DNA from 2 places in the Nonomuraea sp. NPDC004580 genome. Region 2 is predicted to be linked to the other one. Evidence: riboswitches for the same ligand, from Rfam matches in the RefSeq annotation. Region 2 holds a riboswitch; the other holds the start of a gene.

Region 1 (10,937 bases), on a different contig from region 2:
AGCTCGGCGCCCTCGTCGAGCACCGGGTCCAGCTGGTCCAGCCGGTCGATCTCCACCTCGATCGGCAGGTCCGGGTACCGCTCCCTGACCGCCCTGAACGCCTCGGCCACGCCTCCCGCCGCCACCACGTGGTTGTCCTTGATCAGCGCCGCGTCCGACAGCGACATCCGGTGGTTGACGCCGCCGCCGCAGCGCACCGCGTACTTCTCCAGCGCCCGCAGTCCCGGCAGCGTCTTGCGGCTGTCGCGCACCCGCGCGCCCGTACCGTTGATCTCCTCCACCCAGCGGCCGGTCAGCGTGGCCACCCCGGACAGGTGGGTGAGCAGGTTGAGCGCGGTGCGCTCGGCCGTCAGCAGCCCGCGCACCGGGCCCTCCAGCGTCATCAGCACGTCGCCCGCCCTGACCCGCTCGCCGTCCTTGGCCGTCCGCTCGGCCCGCGCCGCGCCCAGCCGGACGAACACCGCCTCGGCCACGGCCAGCCCGGCCACCACGCCGTCCTTGCGCGCCACCACGTCGGCGACCGCCCGCTGCTCCGCCGGGATCGTGGCCAGGCTCGTCACGTCGCCCGCCTCCTGGAGGTCCTCCTCCAGGGCGCGGGCGATCAGCGCGTCCACCTCGGCCGGGTCGAGCCCGGCCGCCGTCAGCTCCTGCGCCAGGCGCGCGGGCATCGTGTCCTCATGCGGCGTGTACGTCATGCGCAGCCCCTCCTCGGTCAGCGTCACGTCCAGGTGGCCGAGCCACTCGTTGTCGTCGCGTACGTCGTGGTCCTCGCGCCAGTGCGAGCCGCGCGTCTCCAGCCGGGCCGCCGCCGCACCGGTGAGCGCGGTGGCCACCGTGAGCAGGTTCGTGGCCTCCCACGACTCGGTACGCGGCGGCACCGCCACCGGCGTCCACCGGGCGTCGCGCAGCGCCCTGGCGGTCTGCATGAGCGACTCGCGGCTGCGCAGCACGCTCGCGCCCGCGCTCATGTGAGCCTGGACCCTGGACCTGACCCGGGGGTCCACCAGCCCCTCCTGGGCGGAGGCGGGCACCGGGTCGCCGGGCGACGGGCGTACGGCGTGGATGTCCTCCGCGATGCGCTCGGCGAAGACGAGCCCTTCGAGCAGCGAGTTGGAGGCCAGCCGGTTCGCGCCGTGCACGCCGGTGCAGGAGACCTCGCCGCAGGCGTACAGGCCGTCGATGCTGGTACGGCCCCGCAGGTCCGTACGGACGCCGCCGCTGGCGTAGTGGGCCGCGGGCGCGACCGGGATGGGCTCCGTGACCGGGTCGATGCCGTGCTCGCGGCAGGCCGCGTAGATCGTCGGGAAGCGCGTCTCCCACATCTCGCGGCCGAAGTGGCGGCCGTCGAGGTAGACGTGCTCGCGCCCGGTCTCGCGCATCCTGCGGGTGATGGCCTTGGTCACGACGTCGCGCGGCGCGAGGTCGGCCATCTCGTGCACGCCGGTCATGAACCGCTCGCCCTCGTGGTCGATGAGGAAGGCCCCCTCGCCCCTGACCGCCTCGGAGATGAGCGGCTGCTGCCCCGTCGAGCCCGCGCCCAGCCAGAGCACGGTGGGGTGGAACTGGACGAACTCGATGTCGCGCACCACCGCACCGGCCCGCAGCGCGAGCGCGACGCCGTCGGCGGTGGAGACGACCGGGTTGGTGGTGACCGCGTAGACCTGGCCCATGCCGCCGGTGGCCAGCACCACCGCCCTGGCGTGCACCGCGCCCACGCCGTCGCGCGCGCCCTCGCCCATGACGTGCAGGGTCACGCCCCTGGCCCGGCCCTGCGCGTCCTTGATCAGGTCGAGCACCAGGGCGTGCTCGATGACCTCGATCGAGCCCGCGCGCACCGCCTCGACCAGGGCCCGCTGCACCTCCGCGCCCGTGGCGTCGCCGCCGGCGTGCACGATCCTGCGCCGCCGGTGCCCGCCCTCCCTGCCGAGCTGCAGCTCCCCGTCGCCGGTGCGGTCGAAGCGCGCGCCCCTCGCCATCAGCCGCCGCAGCGCTCCCGGGCCGTCGGTGACGAGCGTGCGCACCGCCCGTACGTCGCACAGCCCCACCCCTGCGACCAGCGTGTCGTTCAGGTGTTCCTCGGGGGTGTCATGCGGGTCGAGCACGGCGGCGATGCCACCCTGCGCCCAGCGGGTCGAGCCGGACGACAGGCCGTCCTTGGTGACGACCAGAACCTTGGCCGCCGGCTCCAGCTCGGCGTAGCGCAGGGCCACGGTCAGGCCCGCGACGCCGGAGCCCACGACGACCACATCCGCGTCCACGGTCCAGCCCGGGTCGGGAGCGGTCAGACGCAGGGGAATCGCCGGTGCACTCATGGGGGTCTCCTCACTGAGGCGATTTCGTCACTATGACGATAACGCCTGGGCGCGCGTGAGCATGCCCCGGGGGGTGCTCAGGACGGACGGTCGGCCGGCCCCAGCGTGAGGGTGACGTTGTCGATCAGCCGGGTGCTCCCCACCCTGGCCGCCACCGCGAGCACGGCCAGGCCCTCGAAGTCGTCATCGACCTCGGCGAACGTGGCCGGATCGACCAGCGCCAGGTAGTCGACGTCGAGCGCGGGACCCGCCGCGTCGAGCACCTCGCGCGCCTCCGCCCTGATCTCGTCCGGCATGAGCCGGGCGGCGCCGGCCCGCAGCGCCCGCGACAGCGCCAGCGCCACCTGCCGGTCGTCGTCCGACAGGTAGCGGTTGCGGCTGGACAGGGCCAGGCCGTCGGGCTCGCGTACGGTGGGGGCGCCGAGGATCTCGATGGGCAGGTCGAGGTCGGCGACCATGCGGCGGATGAGCGCGAGCTGCTGGGCGTCCTTCTGCCCGAAGACCGCGAGGTCGGGCTGCACCAGGTTGAACAGCTTGAGCACGACCGTCAGCACGCCGTCGAAGTGCCCCGGGCGCGCGGCCCCCTCGACGACGCGGCCCATCTCGCCGGAGGAGACGCCGACCTGGCGGTCGGGCGGATACATGTCCTCGGCGGAGGGATGGAAGACCACCTCGACGCCCTCGGCCCGGCACACGTCCAGATCGGCATCAAAAGTACGGGGATAGCGCGAAAAATCCTCGTTGGGGCCGAACTGCAAGGGATTGACGAAGATGCTGACCACGACCTGATCGGCGCGCACCCGGGCCTGCCTGATCAGCGACCGGTGCCCCTCGTGGAGCGCGCCCATGGTGGGCACCAGCGCCACCGTGCCACCACGGCGCGCCTTGACCAGGTCTTCCCGGTTCCTGGCGACGATCAGCTCCATAACAGTCCTCCGAACGCGACAATCAGGTCCATATATTGCCCCCCAGTGCGTCGAGCAGCCGCTCGGCCTCCTCCGGCTTGAGCAGCCCGGCCGCCAGCGCGCGGTCGGCGGTGAGCCTGGCCAGCGCGATGTAGGCGTCGGCCGCCTCGGGCGCGGCCAGGATGAGCGCGTCGACGTGTTTGCGTACGGTGCCGGCGTCTCCCCTGACGACGGGACCGGTCAGGCCCGCGATGCCGAGCCGCAGCACGTTGTCGAGCGCGGCGCCGAGCAGCGGCCCCAGCATCCGGCCTGGATGCTCGACGCCGATGCCGCGCAGCAGGTCGCCCGACTCGGCGATGAGCGTGACCATGTGGTTGGCGGCGCCGGCCAGGGCCGCGTGGTAGAGCGGGCGGTCGGAGTCGGCGATCCAGACCGGCTCGCCGCCCATCTCGATCACCAGCGCCTCGGCGACCGGCCGCAGCACGTCGGGGGCGGTCACGCCGTAGGAGATGCCGGTGAGCTTGTTGAGGTCGTCGTCGCGGCCGGTGAACGTCATCACCGGGTGCAGCGCCAGCGGCAGCGCGCCCGCCTCGGCCGCCGGGTCGAGCACCGAGAGGCCGTACGCGCCACTGGTGTGGACGAGCATCTTGCCCCGCAGGTCGGCGCCCGTGCTGGCCAGGCCGCCCACCAGGTCGGGCAGCGCGTCGTCGGGCACGGTGAGCAGGATCAGCTGCGCCGCCGCCACCACCTCGTCGGGCCTGGACGGCGAGACGCCGAGGCGCTCGGCCGCCCATCTCTGGGAGTTGTCGGAAACGCCGCTGGCGGCCACCACCCGGTGGCCCGCCTGCGCGAGCGCCGCGCCGAGTGCGGAGCCCACCTTGCCGGCCCCCAGCACGCCGACGGTCAGCCGTGCCGGGCGGTCCCCTGCGTCCATGACGTCTCACCCCTGACCAACGTGATGGCACTGCCGACCAGGGTAACGGCCTCGCGGAGTGGCGAGTGTGACCGGTGTTTTGCCGCGCGTTGAGTTAACGACAAAAGGGACAAGGGCATGCGAACTGGTGCACCCCCTGTCGGAAGAGATGAGGAGAGGGGCCATCGCAGGAAGGCAGCGGGCGCCGAGTCCTCTGTGGACCCGACGCCCGCGATCGCGCTGACCCCTTGGGAGTGCGCCGGCTGGTCGTCCGCCGACCGACCAGCCGGGACATGAACCCGGGCCGGCCTGCGCCGGCCCGGGCTCTATGGGTGCGCTCAGTGGTGGCTGGGCGCGTAGGCGTTGGCGCCGCCCTTGCAGCCCGCGACCGCGAGGCCGATGACGGCGACCGCGTTTCCGCAGACGTTGATCGGAGCGACGATCGGGACGTGGAGCTGGTTGCCGGAGACAACGCCGCCGGTGCCGTTGGTGATGTCGGCGTGCGCCGGGGCGGCCAGCGAGAGCATGGCGACGGCTCCGGTGACGACCATGACCTTCTTCAGCACGAGGGCTCCTCTCTTTCGCGGCCTGCACGACCGCGGGGTGTTTCTTCGGCGAGTGAAAGCCGCGCCACCTGGAGGTCGGCACAGCGCAATCACTCGATGACAACAGGTAAACGCTAACGCATGATTGCGACAATGAGTAGTCATTCAATGACAGTGCGTCGCGATGGGAAGTCATGAGATAGTCCAGGCATGTGGCTCACATGGCGCGCGGCGACGGAGCGCGCGCTGTACGGCGAGGAGGGCTTCTACCTCCGCGAACGCCCCTCGGGCCACTTCCGCACCTCCGTCAGCGCGTCCCCGGCCTTCGCCGAGGCGGTGCTGGCGCTGCTCGCGGAAGTGGACGCCGAGCTGGGCAAACCCGACGCGCTCGACCTGGTCGACATCGGGGCGGGCGAGGGCGTGCTGGTCGCCGAGGTCCTCGAACGCGCCGAGCCCGCGCTGCGCGACCGGCTGCGCGTCACGGCGATCGAGCTGTCGCCCAGGCCCGCCGGCCTGCCCGAGGCGATCGGCTGGTCGAGAGAGCTGCCGTGCTGCTTCACCGGGCTGGCCGTCGCCAACGAGTGGCTCGACAACGTGCCGCTCGACGTTGTCGAGCAGACCGCCGACGGGCCCCGGGTGGTGATGGTGGAGGTGCACACCGGCGAGGAACGCCTGGGCGGGCCGCTCCGGCCGGCCGACCGCGAGTGGCTCGACCGGTGGTGGCCGCTGACGCGGGTGGGGGCGCGGGCCGAGATCGGCAGGCCGCGTGACGAGGCGTGGGCGTCCGTTCTCCTCCGTCTCACCAGGGGCCGGGCGATCGCCATCGATTATGCACATCCTGTGGATAACCGTCCGCCCTGTGGAACGCTGACCGGATACCGGGACGGGTCGGTCGTGACCCCCGTACCCGACGGGAGCTGCGACATCACCGCACACGTCGCACTCGACGCGTGCGCCGAGGCCGGGCGCCGGGCCGGCGCGATATCCACAGCCTTGTCCACACAGCGCGAGGCGCTGCGCGAGCTGGGGCTGACCGGCGCGCGGCCGCCCCTCGACCTGGCCCGCACCGATCCGCGCCGCTACCTGCGCGCGCTCGCGCGGGCCTCGGAGGAGGGCGAGCTGCTGGAGGCGACCGGGCTCGGCGGCTTCGGCTGGCTCAGCCAGAGCAAGTGACCCTCGCCGCCACGCCCCGGCGAAGCCCGGCTGCGGGCGTCCGCCGCTTCAGGCGGGGGTGGCCGTCAGGTTCAGCGCGCGGAGGCCGCGGATGACGTAGCCGGGCTTCCATGCGGGCTCTTCGCGCAGCTCCAGCTTCGACGTGCGGTCGAGCAGGGCGCCGAACGACTCCGCCAGCTCGATCCTGGCCAGCGGCGCGCCCAGGCAGAAGTGGATGCCGGCGCCGAACGAGATGTGCGGGTTGTCGGCGCGGCCCACGTCGAGCCGGTCAGGGTCGGCGAACACCTCGGGGTCCCTATTGGCCGAGCCGAACAGCAGGGCCACCTCCGAGCCGCGCGGGATGCGTACGCCGTGCACCTCGATGTCCTCAAGCACCCACCGCTCGAACATCTGCAGCGGCGTGTCCCACCGCATCAGCTCCTCGACCGCGGTGGACAGCAGCGAGCGGTCGGCGCGCAGCCTGGCCAGCTCGGCCGGGTTGCGGAACAGCGACCACCAGCCGTTGCCCGTCACGTTCACGGTGGCCTCGTGACCGGCGTTGAGCAGCAGCACACAGGTGCCGACCAGCTCGTCCTCGGTCAGCTCGTCGATCTGGGTGAGGGCGCTGACGAGGTCGTCGCCGGGGTTCGCGCGCCGGCCGGCGGCCAGCGCCTTGAGGTAGCCGGAGAACTCCGTGGCCGCGCGTACGGCGGTGTGCTGGGCCTCCAGGGTGGGGTTGAGCTCGTACATGCCGCAGATGTCGGCCGACCAGGGGCGCAGCAGGTGGCGGTCGCCGTCGGGGATGCCGAGCATCTCCGCGATGACGGTGACCGGCAGCGGCTCGGCGACCTCGGCGATGAGGTCGCCGCCGCCCTTCTCGACGTACGCGGCCACGAGCTCGCCCGCCATGGCCCTGACGCGGGGCCGCAGCGACTCGACCATGCGCGGCGTGAACGCCTTGGAGACCAGCCGGCGCAACCGCGTGTGCACCGGCGGCTCCACGTCGAGCATGCCCGCCCTGATCACGCGCCAGAACGGCTCCTGGAACTCCGGCTCCGGCGGCCTGCCGAACTCCTCGTGGCCGGCCACGTGCAAGTACGACCGGCCCAGGCGGCGGTCCCTGAGCAGCGCGTTGACGTCGGCGTGCCGGGAGATCAGCCACTGGCCCGTCGGCTCGAAGTAGCTGACGGGCGCCTCGCGGCGCAGCTCGTCGTAGACGCGGTACGGGTACGCCACGAAATCCGGATTCCAAGGATCAAAGCCCACTATTTCATCTTAGAAGCGGACGCCTCCTTCTTCGCGTTCCTGCTCCGCACCCGGATGTTGAGCAGCTCGACCACGACGGAGAACGCCATCGCGAAGTAGATGTAGCCCTTGGGGATGTGCTGGTCGAGGCCCTCGGCGACGAGCATCACGCCGATGAGCACCAGGAACGCCAGCGCCAGCATCTTGATCGTGGGGTGGCTGTCCACGAACCGGCTGATCGGCCCGGACGCGAACAGCATCACGGCCACGGCCACGACGACCGCCGCGACCATGACGCCCAGCTCGTCGACCATGCCGACCGCGGTGATCACCGAGTCGAGCGAGAACACGATGTCCAGCACCATGATCTGCAGGATCACGGAGGTGAAGGAGACGGCCGCGGGCTTCTTGCCGTCCTTGTCGTGGGGCGCCTCCATGTTGTGGTGGATCTCGGTGACGCTCTTGCCCAGCAGGAACAGGCCGCCGAGCAGCAGGATCAGGTCACGTCCCGAAATCTCATGACCGAAGACCTCGAACAACGGCTCGGTGAGCTGCACCACCCACGACAGCCCCAACAGCAGGAGCAGCCGGCTGACGAGTGCCGCGGCCAGGCCGAGCACGCGGGCCCGGTCGCGCTGCTCGGGTGGCAGCTTCCCGGCGAGGATGGAGATGAAGATGATGTTGTCGATCCCCAGCACGATCTCAAGGGCGACCAGGGTTAAAAAGCCGATCCAGATCTGCGGATCGGCCACCCAGTCGAGCATCGGGTACCTCCATGACTCGAGGGCAGGCGGGTTTCCGGTAGCAACGAGCAAGAGGACGCAGAAGTTCGCGGCTTGCGATTTCCGCCCGGGTGTCGGTTATAGTTCCCCTCGTAGGTCATGAGTGCCAGCGTCAAGCCCCGGCTAGCTGGCCGGCAACCCTCGCGTCCGCGGCGGGGTGCCCCGGGTGAAGACCTGGTCCGTCACGAGGTGTGGCGGGCAAGCGCGGGCTCCTCGGCTGCTTCCAGGGGTCCGATGACCCCGAGGAGGTTCGCCGTGTCCACTCTGACGATCTTCAGCAACGCCCGTGCCGCCGAGGAGACCCCGGCGCCCGCCACGCAGGCCCGGCCGATCCCCGCCGTCCTGGGCGCCGACCTCGAAGTGCCGGTCAAGGGCGGCCGCCTGGTCGGCTACGCCAACCTCGACTACGCCGCCAGCGCCCCCTGTCTCGAGCCGGTCAGCGCCGCCGTCACCGCCGCGCTCCCGGCCTACTCCAGCGTCCACCGCGGCGCCGGCTACGCCTCCCAGCTCACCACCGCCCGGTACGAGCAGGCTCGCCACACCGTACGCGCCTTCGTCGGCGCCCGCCCCGACGACGCGGTGATCTTCACCCGCAACACCACCGACGCCACCAACCTGCTGGCCGGCTGCCTGCCCGAGGACACCACGGCCGTCGTCTTCGACACCGAGCACCACGCCTCCCTGCTGCCCTGGCCGAACGCGGTCCGGCTGGCCCCGCCCGCCTTCCCCGGCGAGGCCGTGCGCGCCGCCGACGAGACGCTCGCCGCCATCGACGGGCCCAAGCTGCTCGTCGTCACCGCCGCCTCCAACGTCACCGGCGAGCTGTGGCCCATCGCGGCCCTGGCCCACATCGCGCACCGGCACGGCGCGCGGATCCTGGTGGACGCGGCGCAGCTCGTACCGCATCGGCGGCTCAACCTGACCGCGCTCGACCTCGACTACGTGGCCTTCTCCGGGCACAAGCTGTACGCGCCGTTCGGCGCGGGCGCGCTGGTCGGGCGGCGGGACTGGCTGGCCGACGGCGAGCCGTACCTCAAGGGCGGCGGCGCCGTCCGCTCGGTCGGCGAGAGCGCCGCAAACGTCGAGTGGCACGACGACCCCGAGCCGCGCCACGAGGCGGGCACCCCCAACGTGCTGGGCGCCATCGCGCTGGCCGCGGCCTGCGACGCGCTCACCGCGACCGGCTGGACCGAGCTGGTGCGCGAGGAGGAGCGGCTGATCGCGCGGCTGCGTGCCGGGCTGGCCTCCATCGACGGGGTACGCGAGCTGTCCCTGTGGGGTCCCGACCACCCCCGGGTCGGCATCGTGTCGTTCACCGTGGCCGGGTACTCGGCGCGGGAGGTGGCCGAGGTGCTGTCCGGCGAGTACGGCATCGGGGTGCGCGACGGGAAGTTCTGCGCGCACCCGTTCGTCCGTCATCTGCTGGGCGCCGCCGACGGTGGCTGCGAGGACGGCACCGCGTCCGCCGTGCGGGCCTCGATCGGCATCGGCACGACGCAGGAGCACGTGGACCGGCTGGTGTCGGCCCTGCGCGACCTGGTCGCACGCTGACGTCCAGCGGCCGCACCGGGCGGCCCTTCCGGGCGGCCTTACCGGGCGGCCCTTACGGGCGTGCGCTTCCGGGCGGCCTTCGCCGGCGGCCCGCTCGCCGAACTCAGCGGTTCGGTGGCTTGCGGTGCTGGGGCGGCTCGTCGGCGACCAGGGAGTCGATCTCCCGCATGTCCTCGTCGTTGAGCCGGCTCTGCCGCGGCTCCTGCTGCGGCGCGCCCGGCTGCCTGGGGACGTCGGGCGGCTCCCCGGTGGTGGACCGGGCGGGCGTGGTGGGCCCGCCGTAGGAGCCGGTGTCCGTGCCGCCGTAAGAGCCGGTCGTGCCGGTGGTGGTGTCGGTCCTGTTCGGCCGGTACGACACCAGGTCCTCCTCGGCGGCCCGGCGTTCGTGCCGCCGCCGGAACATCGACGAGAGGATGCCGTCGATCCCGATGCGCCCGCCGCCCAGCGCCAGGAACAGCAGGCAAAGCGCCGCGAGTGCCGCCGCGAACTCCCAGCCGCCTTCGCCCACGAAAACGCCCTTGCCCCAGTGCGCGAAGATGATCGCGCCCAGCATGTTGACCAGCAGCAGCAGCGCCACAGGGCGGACCGCCAATCCGATGATCAGTAGCACCCCGCCGATGAGTTCGACGACCATGGCGTACCCGGCGGCCAGCTCGGGCATCGGGATGCCCATCTCGCCGAAGCCGCTTGCGATCGCGGAGTGCCCGCCCTGCCACTTCTGCCAGCCGTGCGCGACGAAGATCACGCCGGTGATGACGCGCGCGATCAGGGCCGCGATGTCGAAGAGAACTCTCTTCATGGTCCTATCTCCCCCCGTTCCAGCTATTCCTCCCCCTGTCCGGCTATGGGATGTCATCGCATGCCATCTCTTGACCAACCCCCTAGCTGGATCACCAGCGACGACGGTGGCAGCATGGCCGTATGACGGAACGTGTGGTCGGAATCGGCGCGGGCGCGAAAGAGCTGGCCACCGAGGACATGATCCTCAACATCGGGCCGCAACACCCGTCCACCCACGGCGTGCTGCGGCTGCGGCTGACGCTCGACGGCGAGCGCATCGCCACCGCCGAGCCGATCATCGGCTACATGCACCGGGGCGCGGAGAAGCTGTTCGAGGTGCGCGACTACCGTCAGATCATCATGCTCGCCAACCGGCACGACTGGCTGTCGGGGTTCGCGAACGAACTGGGCGTGGTCATCGCGGCCGAGCGCATGCTGGGCATGGAGCCGCCGGTGCGCGCGGTCTGGGCCCGCACGCTGCTGGCCGAGCTCAACCGGGTGCTCAACCACCTGATGTTCCTCGGCTCCTACCCGCTTGAGCTGGGCGCGATGACGCCGCTGTTCTACTCCTTCAACGAGCGCGAGCGCATCCAGGCCGTCATGGAGGAGATCTCCGGCGGGCGCATGCACTACATGTTCAACCGGGTCGGCGGGCTCAAGGAGGACCTGCCGCTGGGCTGGCTCGACCGGGTGTCGGCGGCCGTCGCGGAGACCCGTCGCCGGGTGCCCGACATCGAGAACCTCATCCTGCA
Region 2 (10,937 bases):
CTGACCTCCGCGTTGCCCCCGGTGTAGGTGCGCAGAATGGTGGGAATCCGCACAGAAACGCTCATGGTTTAAGTCGCCTTTCCTGGTTGTCAGACAGTCGCGCGGAACGCGTCGAGGGAGGGCCGGATCACGGCCGTGGGTGCGGCGTCGTCGCTGATCGCGTCGAGCGTCTTGAGCCCGTCACCGGTGTTGAGCACCACGGTGAGGGCGTCGGGGTCGAGCACGCCGTTCTCGGTGAGCTTCTTCAGCACGCCGACGGTGACGCCGCCCGCGGTCTCGGCGAAGACGCCCTCGGTCGAGGCCAGCAGCTTGATGGCGGCCACGATCTCGGCGTCGGTGACGTCCTCGACGGCCCCGCCGGTGCGCCGGGCGATGTCCAGCACGTACGGGCCGTCGGCCGGGTTGCCGATGGCCAGGGACTTGGCGATGGTGTCGGGCTTGACCGGCCGTACGACCTCGTGCCCCGCCTTGTACGCGGTGGACACCGGCGAGCACCCGGCCGCCTGCGCCCCGAAGATCTTGTACGGGGTGTCCTCGACCAGCCCCAGCTTCACCAGCTCCTTGAAGCCCTTGTCGATCTTCGTGAGCTGGGACCCGGAGGCGATGGGGATGATGATCTGCTCGGGCAGCCGCCAGCCGAGCTGCTCGGCGATCTCGTACGCGAGCGTCTTGGAGCCCTCGGCGTAGTAGGGCCGCAGGTTGACGTTGACGAATCCCCACTTGTCGCCCATCGGGTCGCCGATGAGCTCGGAGCAGAACCGGTTGACGTCGTCGTACGTGCCCTCGATGCCGATGAGTCTCCCGCCGAAGACCCGCGCCATGGCGATCTTCGCCTGCTCCAGATTGGCCGGGATGAACACGCACGCGTCGAGCCCGGCCCGCGCGGCGGCGGCGGTGACGGCGCCGGCGAGATTGCCGGTGGAGGAGCAGGAAAGCGTGTGGAAACCGAAGTTCCTGGCCGCTTCGACGGCCATGGCGACGACCCGGTCCTTGAAGGAGTGGGTGGGATTGCCGGAGTCGTCCTTCACGTAAAGGGACTTGATGCCGAGCGTTCGGCCGAGGTTTCCGGCCTTGACCAATTTCGTCCAGCCGGGGTTCATATTCGGCTTTTCGGTCACGTTCGCCGGCACCGGAAGGAGCGCCCGGTAACGCCAGATGTTGGCCGGACCCGATGCGATCTGCTCGCGGGTCACCTGGCCGAAGTCGTAGGCCGCCTCGAGCGGCCCGAAACACTCCTGACACGCGAAGCTGGGACCCAGCGGGTAACGCGCGCCGCACTCGCGGCAGGACAGAGCGACGGCAGGACCAAAGTCAAGCGACATGAAGCGAGGCCTTCCCTCATCTTCGCCCACGGCCACCTTGACCGCGAACCGGAATTGGCACCTTGTCCCGGTCGGCCTCGCCTGGTCGCGAGTCGAAAGCCGGGAGGGTTGCCGGGGCTTCGCAGGGCCGGTCCCTCCACCCCTCTGGATGAGCAATATGAAGTTGTTGAAACGGACTCTACCCGCTTAAGTGGCTGGAATTACCACCCGTCTCAACATGTGAGACGGGTGGTCTCAGCGGTAGTCCTCGCCCAGCACACCCTGCACGTACTTGCGCGCCTGATGGATGCGGGATTTCGCGGTGCCCAGCGGGATGCCGAGCTGCTCGGCCACCTCGTTGTAGTCGAGCTGGACGATGTCGCGCAGCACCAGCGCCTGCGCCAGGTCGGGCTTGTCGGCCTCCAGCGCCTCCATCGCGTCGAGCAGGTCCAGCCGCGAGCCGGCGATCACGCTGACCCGCCGCACGTCGGGCTTCTGCACGGGCAGCTCGTCCGAGCTCTGCTCGGCCGCCCGCCGCTTCAGCGACCGGTACGTCGTGCGCGCGCAGTTGGCCGTCACGATGTGCAGCCACGTACTGAACCTGGCGCGCCCCTCGAACCGCCCGATGTTACGCGCCACGGCCAGCAACGTATCTTGCGAGGCCTCCTCCGCGTCCTGGTGATAAGGCAGGATTCGGGCGCAGTGCCGCATCACATCGGGCTCTATCCGCGCCAGGAGCTCGCCGAGTGCGCGATGATCTCCGGCAGCGGCTGAGCGGGCGAGTTCCTCGGTTAGCTCATCAAGCGCCATAGCTGGGATCCTATGATCGAAAGGAGCCTAGATGAACAGCGTGCTGTTGGCCTCCAACAGAGGGCCGGTCTCCTTCACCGTCTCCGACGACGGCGAACTCACCATGAAGCGCGGCGGCGGCGGTCTCGTGTCGGGCCTGTCGGGCGTGGCCAAGGGCGACGGCGTGCTGTGGGTCTGCGCGGCGCTGTCCGACGGCGACCGCAGCGCCGTACGGCAGGCCGGCGGCGGCCGCGTCGACCACGCGGGCTACGACACGGGCCCGATGCGCATGCTCGACATCCCGCCCGCCATCTTCCACCGCGCCTACAACGCGGTGGCCAACTCGACCCTGTGGTTCGTCAACCATCTGCTCTACGACATCCCCAACTCGCCCAATTTCGGCACCAGGTTCGAGCGCGAGTGGGAGTCATACCGCGACTACAACGGCGCTTTCGCGCTGGCGCTGGCCGAGGAGGCCGGCCACGGCGCACGCGTGATGGTGCAGGACTACCACCTTACGCTGACCCCGGCCATGCTCAGGGCCGAACGACCCGACCTGCGCATCGCGCACTTCAGCCACACCCCGTGGGCGCCGCCCGAATACTTCTCGCTGCTGCCCGACGACGTCGCCAAGGAGGTGCTCGAAGGCATCCTGGGCGCCGACCACGCCGGGTTCCTCACCGACCGGTGGGCGCAGGCGTTCATGGACTGCTGCGAGCGGCTGCTGGGCGCCGAGTCCGACCGCGTCGGGCGCAGCGTCACCCACGCCGGCAGGACCACCCGCATCGGCGTCCACAGCCTGGGGGTGGACGGCGCCGCGCTGTGGGAGCGGGCCTGCGAGCCCGACGTCGAGTCGCACATGACGGCGCTGCGGGAGCAGGTCGGCGGGCGCAAGCTGATCGTCCGCATCGACCGCACCGAGCTGTCGAAGAACATCGTGCGCGGGCTCAACGCCTACCGCGAGTTCCTCGCCGCCCATCCCGAGTGGCACGGCCGCGTGGTCCACCTCGCCTTCGCCTATCCCAGCCGGCACGACCTGCCCGAATACCGCGAGTACACCGCGTCGGTGCAGCGCTGCGCCCAGGAGATCGAGGACGAGTACGCCACCGAGGACTGGGACCCGCTCATCCTCAACGTCAACGACGACTATCCGCGCTCGCTGGCCGCCTACCGGATGGCCGACGTGCTGCTGGTCAACCCCATCCGCGACGGCATGAACCTGGTGGCCAAGGAGGGCCCCGTGCTGTCGCCGCACTGCGCGCTCGTGCTGTCGCGGGAGGCGGGCGCCGCGGCCGAGCTGGGCCAGCACGCGCTGCTCGTCAACCCGTACGACATCAGCGGCACCGCGGCCGCGCTGCACGAGGCGCTGGTCATGCCGGAGGACGAGCGGCGCACCCGCCGCGACAAGCTGCGCGCCGCCGCGACCGCGCTGCCACCGCAACAGTGGCTCGCCGCCCAGCTCGAAGCCCTGGCCTGAGGCGTCACGAGCGGGTGATCGCCAAGACCAGCTCCTCCAGCAGCCGCACCACGCCGTCGGGGCCGTCCACCACCAGGTCGGCGCGCTCCGCGAGCGCGGTGACCTCGGCCGAGCCGCTGCACACGGTCACGCCGGGCAGCCCCGAGGCGCGTACGGCGTCGAACGCCGCCAGATCGCCCAGGTCGTCGCCGACGAACATGACCGAGCGCGCCTCCCGCTCCGTGAGGAACAGGCCGAGCGCGTGGCCCTTGTCCATGCCGGGCGGCCGCAGCTCCAGCACCATGCGGCCGGGCTCGATGACCAGCCCGTGTTTGTCGGCCAGCTTGGCGAGCGGCTCGCGCAGCGCGGCGAGCGTGCCCTCGGGGTCGGGGCTGCGCCTGGTGTGGACGGCCACGGCCCGCCCCTTGTCCTCGATGCGCGCGCCCCGCACGCCCAGGGATTCGAGCAGCAGCGGCAGCTCGGTCTCCGCGTTGGGGACGCCGGGCGGCGGCGGGGGCGCGGAGACGCGGCCGTCCTCCCAGCGTTCGAAGCCGTAGTGGCCGAGCACCACCAGGCCGGGCACGTCGGCCAGGCCGGGGCCGAGCTCCAGCGCGGTGGCCGCGGGCCTGCCGGTCACGATGGCCACCGCTCGGACGCGGGCGCCCAGCTCGGCGAGTACGCCGGGCGCCTTCGGATGGATCACGGCCTGGGCGGGGTCGGGCACGATCGGCGACAGGGTGCCGTCGAAGTCGAGCCCGATCACGGCGCCCGCCGGATCGTGCAGGATCGCTTCCATTCCAGGGATGTTCTTCACTCGGCTGCCGTACCCAGACGGTCAGGGACGCATGCCGAGCCTTCTGGCCGCACGGTCGCGCCGGCGCGTGGATCGTAATCTGCGCAGCCGCTTGACCAGCATCGGGTCCTGCTCCAGCGCCTCCGGCCGGTCGATCAGCTCACCGAGGAGCTGGTAGTAGCGCGTGGCGGAGAAGCCGAACGTCTCCTTGATGGCGTGCTCCTTCGCGCCCGCGTAGCGCCACCATTGGCGTTCGAAGGCGAGGAGATCGAGATCGCGTTGTGAGAGTGGTTGTCGGGACGGTTCCTGGGCAGCATTGTCACCGCTGAGCGGTGCTCCCATGGTGTCCTCCTCGAAAGGGGCGGGCGACGATCTCGCCGCCCGCACGCGGCCCGTTCGCCATCGTAATGTGCGGAGTGCGGCTGTTCACGACGGATTGGGAGACGTACAGTCACCAGATGTGACCTCTGTCATCACGCTCCTCACCGACTACGGGTTAGAGGATGGATATGTGGCGGCCTGTCATGGAGTGATCGCCGGGATAGCCCCTGAGGCCCGGGTGATCGACGTCTGTCACCTCATCCCGGCCGGCGACGTGCGGCGCGGGGCGGCGGTTCTGGCGCAGACCATCCCGTACCTCCCCGAGGGTATCCACATCGGTGCGGTCGATCCCGGTGTGGGTGGCGCGCGGCGGGCGGTGGCCGTGGAGGCGGGCGGCCGGGTGTTCATCGGGCCCGACAACGGGCTGCTGTCGTGGGCGGTGCACGCCAGCGGCGGCGCGCGGGCGGCGTACGAGATCGCCAACGACGCCTACTTCCTGCGGCCTGCCTCGCCGACGTTCCCGGGGCGTGACGTGTTCGCGCCGGTGGCCGGGCGGCTCCACGGCGGGCTGCCGGCGGCCGAGCTGGGGCCGCGACTGCCGGTGTCGCGGCTGGTCACGCTGCCCGAGCCGACCACGCTGCTGCGCGACGGCTCGGTCGAGGGCGAGGTGGTCTCGGTCGACCGCTACGGCAACACGCAGCTGTCGATCGGGGCCGGTGACCTGCGGGCGCTGGGCGTGCGGGTGGGCGACACGCTCGGGGTGTGGCTGGGGCGGCGGCAGCTCGCGCTGCCGTACCGGGAGACGTACGCGGCGGTGCCGCCGGGCGAGCTGGTGGCGTTCGCGGACTCGGCGGGGCTGATCGCGATCGCGGTCAACTGCGGTGACGCGGCTCAGCGGCTGGGCCTGCCGCCCGGTGCACATGTCCGACTTTCCCCCTCTCCATAGGACAAAGAAGATAGTTCTGGAACTACTCCTCGTATCGGTCTGTTTACTGAAGCGTCCATCCGTCGGCGTATCCGCGTGTCAGAATGCGAGCTGACCGGAGGTCCCTCCCCTCCCGCTCGAGGTCGACGTGTTCCAGTTGTCCGTTGTGCTGTCCTTCCTGCTGTCCGTGACCTGGCCCGCTCCCGCCCGTGTCCGAGCGCTGGCGCGCCTGGCCGGTGGCGACGGCGGCCGGGTACGCCGACGGGCGGGCCTACCGTCCCGGCGACCCCGTGGCCTCCCGCCTGCGCGCCGCCGCCCGTCAGGTCGCCACGTCGCTGCACCGGGCGCTGACGCGATGAGGCGGATCGCCGTACCGGTCCTGCTGACCGTGCTGCTGTCGGGTCCCGTGCCGGCCCTGGCCACGAGCGCGGGAGACGGCTCCGACGAGCTGGCCGCCGCCGCGAGGGCCGGGCAGTGGCAGCTCGGCGCGCTGCGCCTGCCCGACGCCTGGCGCACCAGCAAGGGCGAGGGCGTCACGGTCGCGGTGCTGGACACCGGCGTCAACCCCGGGCACCCCGACCTGCGCGACGCCGTCATCGAGGGCCCCGACCTCACCGGCCCCGGCGGGGACGGGCGCGGGTGGGGCCCCCACGGCACCGCGATGGCCGGGCTGATCGCCGGGCGCGGGCACGGCGAAGGCGGCAAGGGCGGCGTGCTCGGCGTGGCGCCGGCCGCCACGGTGCTGTCGGTCAGGGTCACGCTGGAGAACGGCGACCCGCGCCGCGCCCACCGGCGGCCCGGCTGGCGCGACGCGCTGGCCAGGGGCATCAGGTACGCCGCCGACCACGGCGCGGGCGTGATCAGCATGTCGCTGGGCGGCGGCAGCGGCGCGTGGGAGGGCTCGGCCGCCGAGGAGGAGGCCGTCCAGTACGCCATCGGCAAGGGCGCGGTGCTCGTGGCGTCGTCGGGCAACGACGGGGCCGCGGCGAACAGGAAGAACTTCCCCGCCGCCTACCCCGGGGTGATCGCCGTGGGCGCGGTGGACCGGCGGGGCAGGGTGGCCCGCTTCTCCAACCGGCAGGACTACGTGTCGGTGGTCGCGCCCGGCACGGACATCGTGACGGCCGACGGCGGCGACTCGTACGTGGTGAGCGACGGCACCAGCTCGGCCGCCGCCATAGTGGCGGGCATCGCGGCGCTGATCAGGTCGGCGCATCCGCATCTGTCGCCGTACCACGTGCGGCTGGCCATCGAGGAGGGCACCAGGCGCCGGCCCTGCGACGGCTACAACCCGGCCTACGGGCACGGGGTGGCGGACGCGGCGCTGGCACTGCGCGAGGCCGCCCGGCTGGCCGCGCCCGCCGTCGTGCCGCCGCTGCCCGGTTCTTACTTCGGCGACGGTCCTTATCCGGCGTCCAGGACGGCGGTGGTGGCGGGGATGGTGCTGCTGGCGGTCGTGATGTCGGGGTGGGTGGTGCTGCGCTCGCGGGAGCGGCGGAGGGATTCTCCCTAGCAAGCGCTTGTGTGATACTCCGAGCTATGACGTACGCGATCGACGGCTGGTTCGCGGTCGAGCCCGGCGGTGTCCGCCTGCTCGGCACCCGATGCGCGGGCTGCGGCACCGTCTGCTTCCCGCCCCGCCGGGACTCCTGCCCCAACCCGCGCTGCGAGGTCACCGACATGGAGGAGATCCGGCTGCCCAGGCGCGGGCGGGTCTGGTCGTACACCAACGCCTGCTACCCGCCGCCCGCGCCGTACGTGGCGGCGCGGCCGTACGAGCCGGTCACGCTCGCCGCGGTCGAGCTGGACGAGGTCGGCATCGTCGTGCTCGGCCAGGTCAAGGGCCTGACGGTGGAGCAGCTCGCGGTGGGCATGGAGCTGGAGCTGACCTCGGGCGAGCTGGCCGACGGGCCGCTGATGTGGATGTGGGGGCGGGCCTCATGAGCGTGGCCGTGCTGGGCACCGGGATGCACCCGTGGGGCAAGTGGGGCCGCCCCTTCCTCGAGTACGGCCTGGCCGCCGCCCGCGCCGCCCTCGACGACGCCGGGCTGGCCTGGACCGACGTGCAGTTCGTCGTCGGGGCCGACACGATCAGGAACGGCTACCCCGGCTTCGTCTCCGGCGCCTCCTACGCCAGGGCGCTCGGCTGGTCGGGCGCCAGGGTCGCCTCCTGCTACGCGGCCTGCGCGTCGGGGGCGCAGGCGCTGGACATCGCGCGTACCAGGATCCTCGCCGGGCTCTGCGACGTCGCGCTGGTGATCGGCGCGGACGCGGCGCCGAAGGGCTTCTTCACCCCCGTCGGCGGCGACCGGCCCGACGACCCCGACTGGCTGCGCTTCCGGCTGCTCGGCGCGACCAACCCGGCGTACTTCGCGCTCTACGCCCGCCGCCGCATGGCCCTGCACGGCTCGACCCCTGCCGACTTCGCCGCCGTCAAGGTCAAGAACGCGCTGGCCGGCTCGCTCAACCCGATGGCCCGCTACCGCGAGCCGGTGACCGCCGAACAGGTGCTGGCCTCCCCCATGGTGGCCGACCCGCTGCGGCTCATGGACGTCTGCGCCACCTCCGACGGGGGCGCGGCGGTGGTGCTGGCGTCGGAGTCGTACGCGCGCCGCCACAGCGTCGCCGCCCCCGTCCGCCTGGCGGCCGTCTCCACGGTCACCCCCGTCTTCCCCAACACGGTGCTGGAGCTGCCCGACTTCGCGACCGACTCCTGCGCCGCCGTGCCGCCGCCCGAGCGGCCGTTCCGCGCGTCGATCGCGTACGCCGCCTACGAGGAGGCCGGCGTCGGCCCTGAGGACGTGTCGCTGGCCGAGGTCTACGACCTGTCCACGGCGCTGGAGCTGGACTGGATGGAGGACGTCGGGCTCTGCCCGCCCGGCGAGGCCGACAAGCTGCTCAGGGACGGGCAGACCGCCCTGGGCGGCCGGATCCCGGTGAACCCGTCGGGCGGCCTGGCCTCCTTCGGCGAGGCCGTGCCCGCCCAGGCCATCGCCCAGCTCTGCGAGCTGACCACGCAGCTGCGCGGCCGGGCCGGCGTCCGCCAGGTGCCCGGCGCCCGCGTCGGCCTCGCGGCCAACCAGGGACTGTTCGGCCACGGCTCGGCGCTGATCGTCACCGCCTGAGCATCCGAAACGCCCCAGGAAGCAGGCCCCCGGGGCGTTTCAGGTGGTTCTAACCAGTTCTAACTCACGTGCACCACGTCGTGCGTCTCCGCGAAGTGGCAGGCGCTGGCGTGGCCCGTACCTGGCCTGATCTGCAGCAGCGGCTCCTCCTCCGCGCAGATCTCCTGCGCCTTCCAGCACCGCGTACGGAACCGGCAGCCGCTCGGCGGGTTGGCCGGCGAGGGCGGGTCACCCTGGAGGATGATCCGCTCCCGCTGCTCGCGCCCGTCGGGGTCGGGCACCGGCACCGCCGACAGCAACGCCTGCGTGTAGGGGTGCGCAGGACGGTCGTAGATCTCGGCGTCCTTGCCCAGCTCCACGAACTTGCCCAGGTACATCACGCCCACCCGGTCGGAGATGTGGCGCACCACCGACAGGTCGTGGGCGATGAAGATGTACGCGAGACCGAACTCGCTCTGCAGCCGCTCCAGCAGGTTGATCACCTGCGCCTGGATCGACACGTCGAGCGCGGAGACCGGCTCGTCACAGACGATGATCTCCGGCTGCAGCGCCAGGCCGCGGGCGATGCCGATGCGCTGCCGCTGGCCGCCGGAGAACTGGTGCGGGTAGCGGTTGATGTGCTCGGGGTTGAGCCCGACCACCTCCAGCAGCTCCTGCACCTTCTTGCGCCGGTCGCCCTTGGGTGCGACCTCGGTGTGGATCTCGTACGGCTCGCCGATGATGTCGCCGACGGTCATCCGGGGGTTCAGCGAGGTGTACGGGTCCTGCATCACCATCTGGATGTTGCGGCGCATGCGCTTGAGCTCGCCGCCCCTGGCCTTGGCGATGTCCCGCCCGTTGATCTTCACCGAGCCCGACGTCGGCCGCTCCAGCGCCATCAGCACCTTGGCCAGCGTGGACTTGCCGCAGCCCGACTCGCCCACGATGCCCAGCGTCTCGCCCTTGTTCAGGTCGAACGACACGCCGTCCACGGCCTTGATCGCGCCGACCTGCTTCTTGAAGACGATCCCCTGCGTCAGCGGGAAGTGCTTGACCAGGTCACGCACCTCGAGGATGGTCTCACTGCCGCTCGCCATCGAGGACCTCCCTCCAGTAGTGGCAGGCGCTGCCGCGAGTGCCGCTGATCTCGTAGAGCGGGGGGGTGTCGGTCAGGCAGTTGTCCTGACGGAACGGGCACCGGGGGTGGAACGAGCACCCCTTCGGCAGGTTCAGCAGGTTAGGGGGCAGGCCCTTGATCGCGTACAGGTCCTGGCCCTTGAGGTCGACCCTGGGGATCGAGTCGAGCAGGCCCTTGGTATACGGGTGCGCGGGGGCCTTGTAGATGTCGTACACGGGGGCGTGCTCGACGATGCGGCCGGCGTACATGACCGCGATCTTGTCGGCCACGTCGGCCACGACGCCGAGGTCGTGGGTGATGAGGATCAGGCCCATCTGGCTCTCGCGCTGCAGCTCGGACAGCAGCTCCATGATCTGCGCCTGCACGGTCACGTCGAGCGCCGTGGTCGGCTCGTCGGCGATCAGCACCTCGGGGTCGAGGGCGATCGACATCGCGATCATGATGCGCTGCCGCATGCCGCCGGAGAACTGGTGCGGGTAGTCGTTCACCCGCTGCCGCGCGGCCGGGATGCGGACCCGGTCCATCAGCTCCACGGCCTTCTTCATGGAGTCGGCCTTGGACATGCCCCGGTGCACCCGGAACATCTCGCTGATCTGCCAGCCCACGGTGAACACCGGGTTGAGCGCGGACAGCGCGTCCTGGAAGATCATCGCGATCCGCTGGCCGCGGACCTGCGTACGGGCCTCCTCCGACAGCTTGAGCAGGTCGGTGCCCCTGAAGCGGATCTCCCCCTTGGGGATGACCGCCGGAGGCATGTCGAGGATGCCCATGATGGCCTGCGCCGTCACGGACTTGCCCGAACCCGACTCGCCCAGCACCGCGAGCGTCTCGCCTGGGTTGACCGTGTAGCTCACGCCGTTGACGGCTCGTACGATGCCGGCCCGCGTGTGGAACTCCACGTGCAGGTCCTCCACCGCGAGCAGCGGTCCGTCGCCCGGCCCTCCCTCGGCGGGCAACACATCCGAAGACGTCTTCTTCACTTGATCCCCCCTTCTACCTGAGCTTCGGGTCGAGCGCGTCGCGCACCGCGTCGCCCAGCATGATGAACGCGAGCACGGTGATGCTCAGGAACACGGCGGGGAACACCAGCGGCAGCGGCGCCTCCAGGAA

Evidence for each region. A riboswitch is a leader RNA that binds a small molecule or an ion and turns the genes downstream of it on or off. The one in region 2 is predicted to bind S-adenosylmethionine.
Region 1: it holds a riboswitch for S-adenosylmethionine, as region 2 does, so the genes downstream of both, ABZW11_RS04660 (aminotransferase class V-fold PLP-dependent enzyme) here and thrC (threonine synthase) in region 2, are expected to answer to the same signal.

What each region holds. Positions count from the first base shown of each region.
Region 1 covers NZ_JBEXLH010000002.1:316,012-326,948, forward strand. Annotated here, with positions in the region: gene ABZW11_RS04625 (L-aspartate oxidase) at 1-2,312, opposite strand, end outside; gene panC (pantoate--beta-alanine ligase) at 2,390-3,238, opposite strand; gene ABZW11_RS04635 (DUF2520 domain-containing protein) at 3,261-4,151, opposite strand; gene ABZW11_RS04640 (chaplin family protein) at 4,469-4,696, opposite strand; gene ABZW11_RS04645 (SAM-dependent methyltransferase) at 4,886-5,848, shown strand; gene ABZW11_RS04650 (cytochrome P450) at 5,897-7,093, opposite strand; gene ABZW11_RS04655 (TerC family protein) at 7,093-7,836, opposite strand; SAM riboswitch class IV at 7,950-8,065, shown strand; gene ABZW11_RS04660 (aminotransferase class V-fold PLP-dependent enzyme) at 8,110-9,405, shown strand; gene ABZW11_RS04665 (DoxX family protein) at 9,509-10,204, opposite strand; gene ABZW11_RS04670 (NADH-quinone oxidoreductase subunit D) at 10,327-10,937, shown strand, end outside.
Region 2 covers NZ_JBEXLH010000007.1:21,381-32,317, reverse strand. Annotated here, with positions in the region: gene ABZW11_RS10545 (MoaD/ThiS family protein) at 1-65, opposite strand, end outside; gene thrC (threonine synthase) at 90-1,322, opposite strand; SAM riboswitch class I at 1,336-1,477, opposite strand; gene ABZW11_RS10535 (RNA polymerase sigma factor) at 1,557-2,111, opposite strand; gene ABZW11_RS10530 (trehalose-6-phosphate synthase) at 2,143-3,567, shown strand; gene otsB (trehalose-phosphatase) at 3,572-4,342, opposite strand; gene ABZW11_RS10520 (DUF3263 domain-containing protein) at 4,382-4,681, opposite strand; gene ABZW11_RS10515 (SAM-dependent chlorinase/fluorinase) at 4,800-5,606, shown strand; gene ABZW11_RS10510 (hypothetical protein) at 5,795-5,944, shown strand; gene ABZW11_RS10505 (S8 family serine peptidase) at 5,941-7,098, shown strand; gene ABZW11_RS10500 (OB-fold domain-containing protein) at 7,125-7,529, shown strand; gene ABZW11_RS10495 (lipid-transfer protein) at 7,526-8,710, shown strand; gene ABZW11_RS10490 (dipeptide ABC transporter ATP-binding protein) at 8,770-9,786, opposite strand; gene ABZW11_RS10485 (ABC transporter ATP-binding protein) at 9,770-10,807, opposite strand; gene ABZW11_RS10480 (ABC transporter permease) at 10,821-10,937, opposite strand, start outside.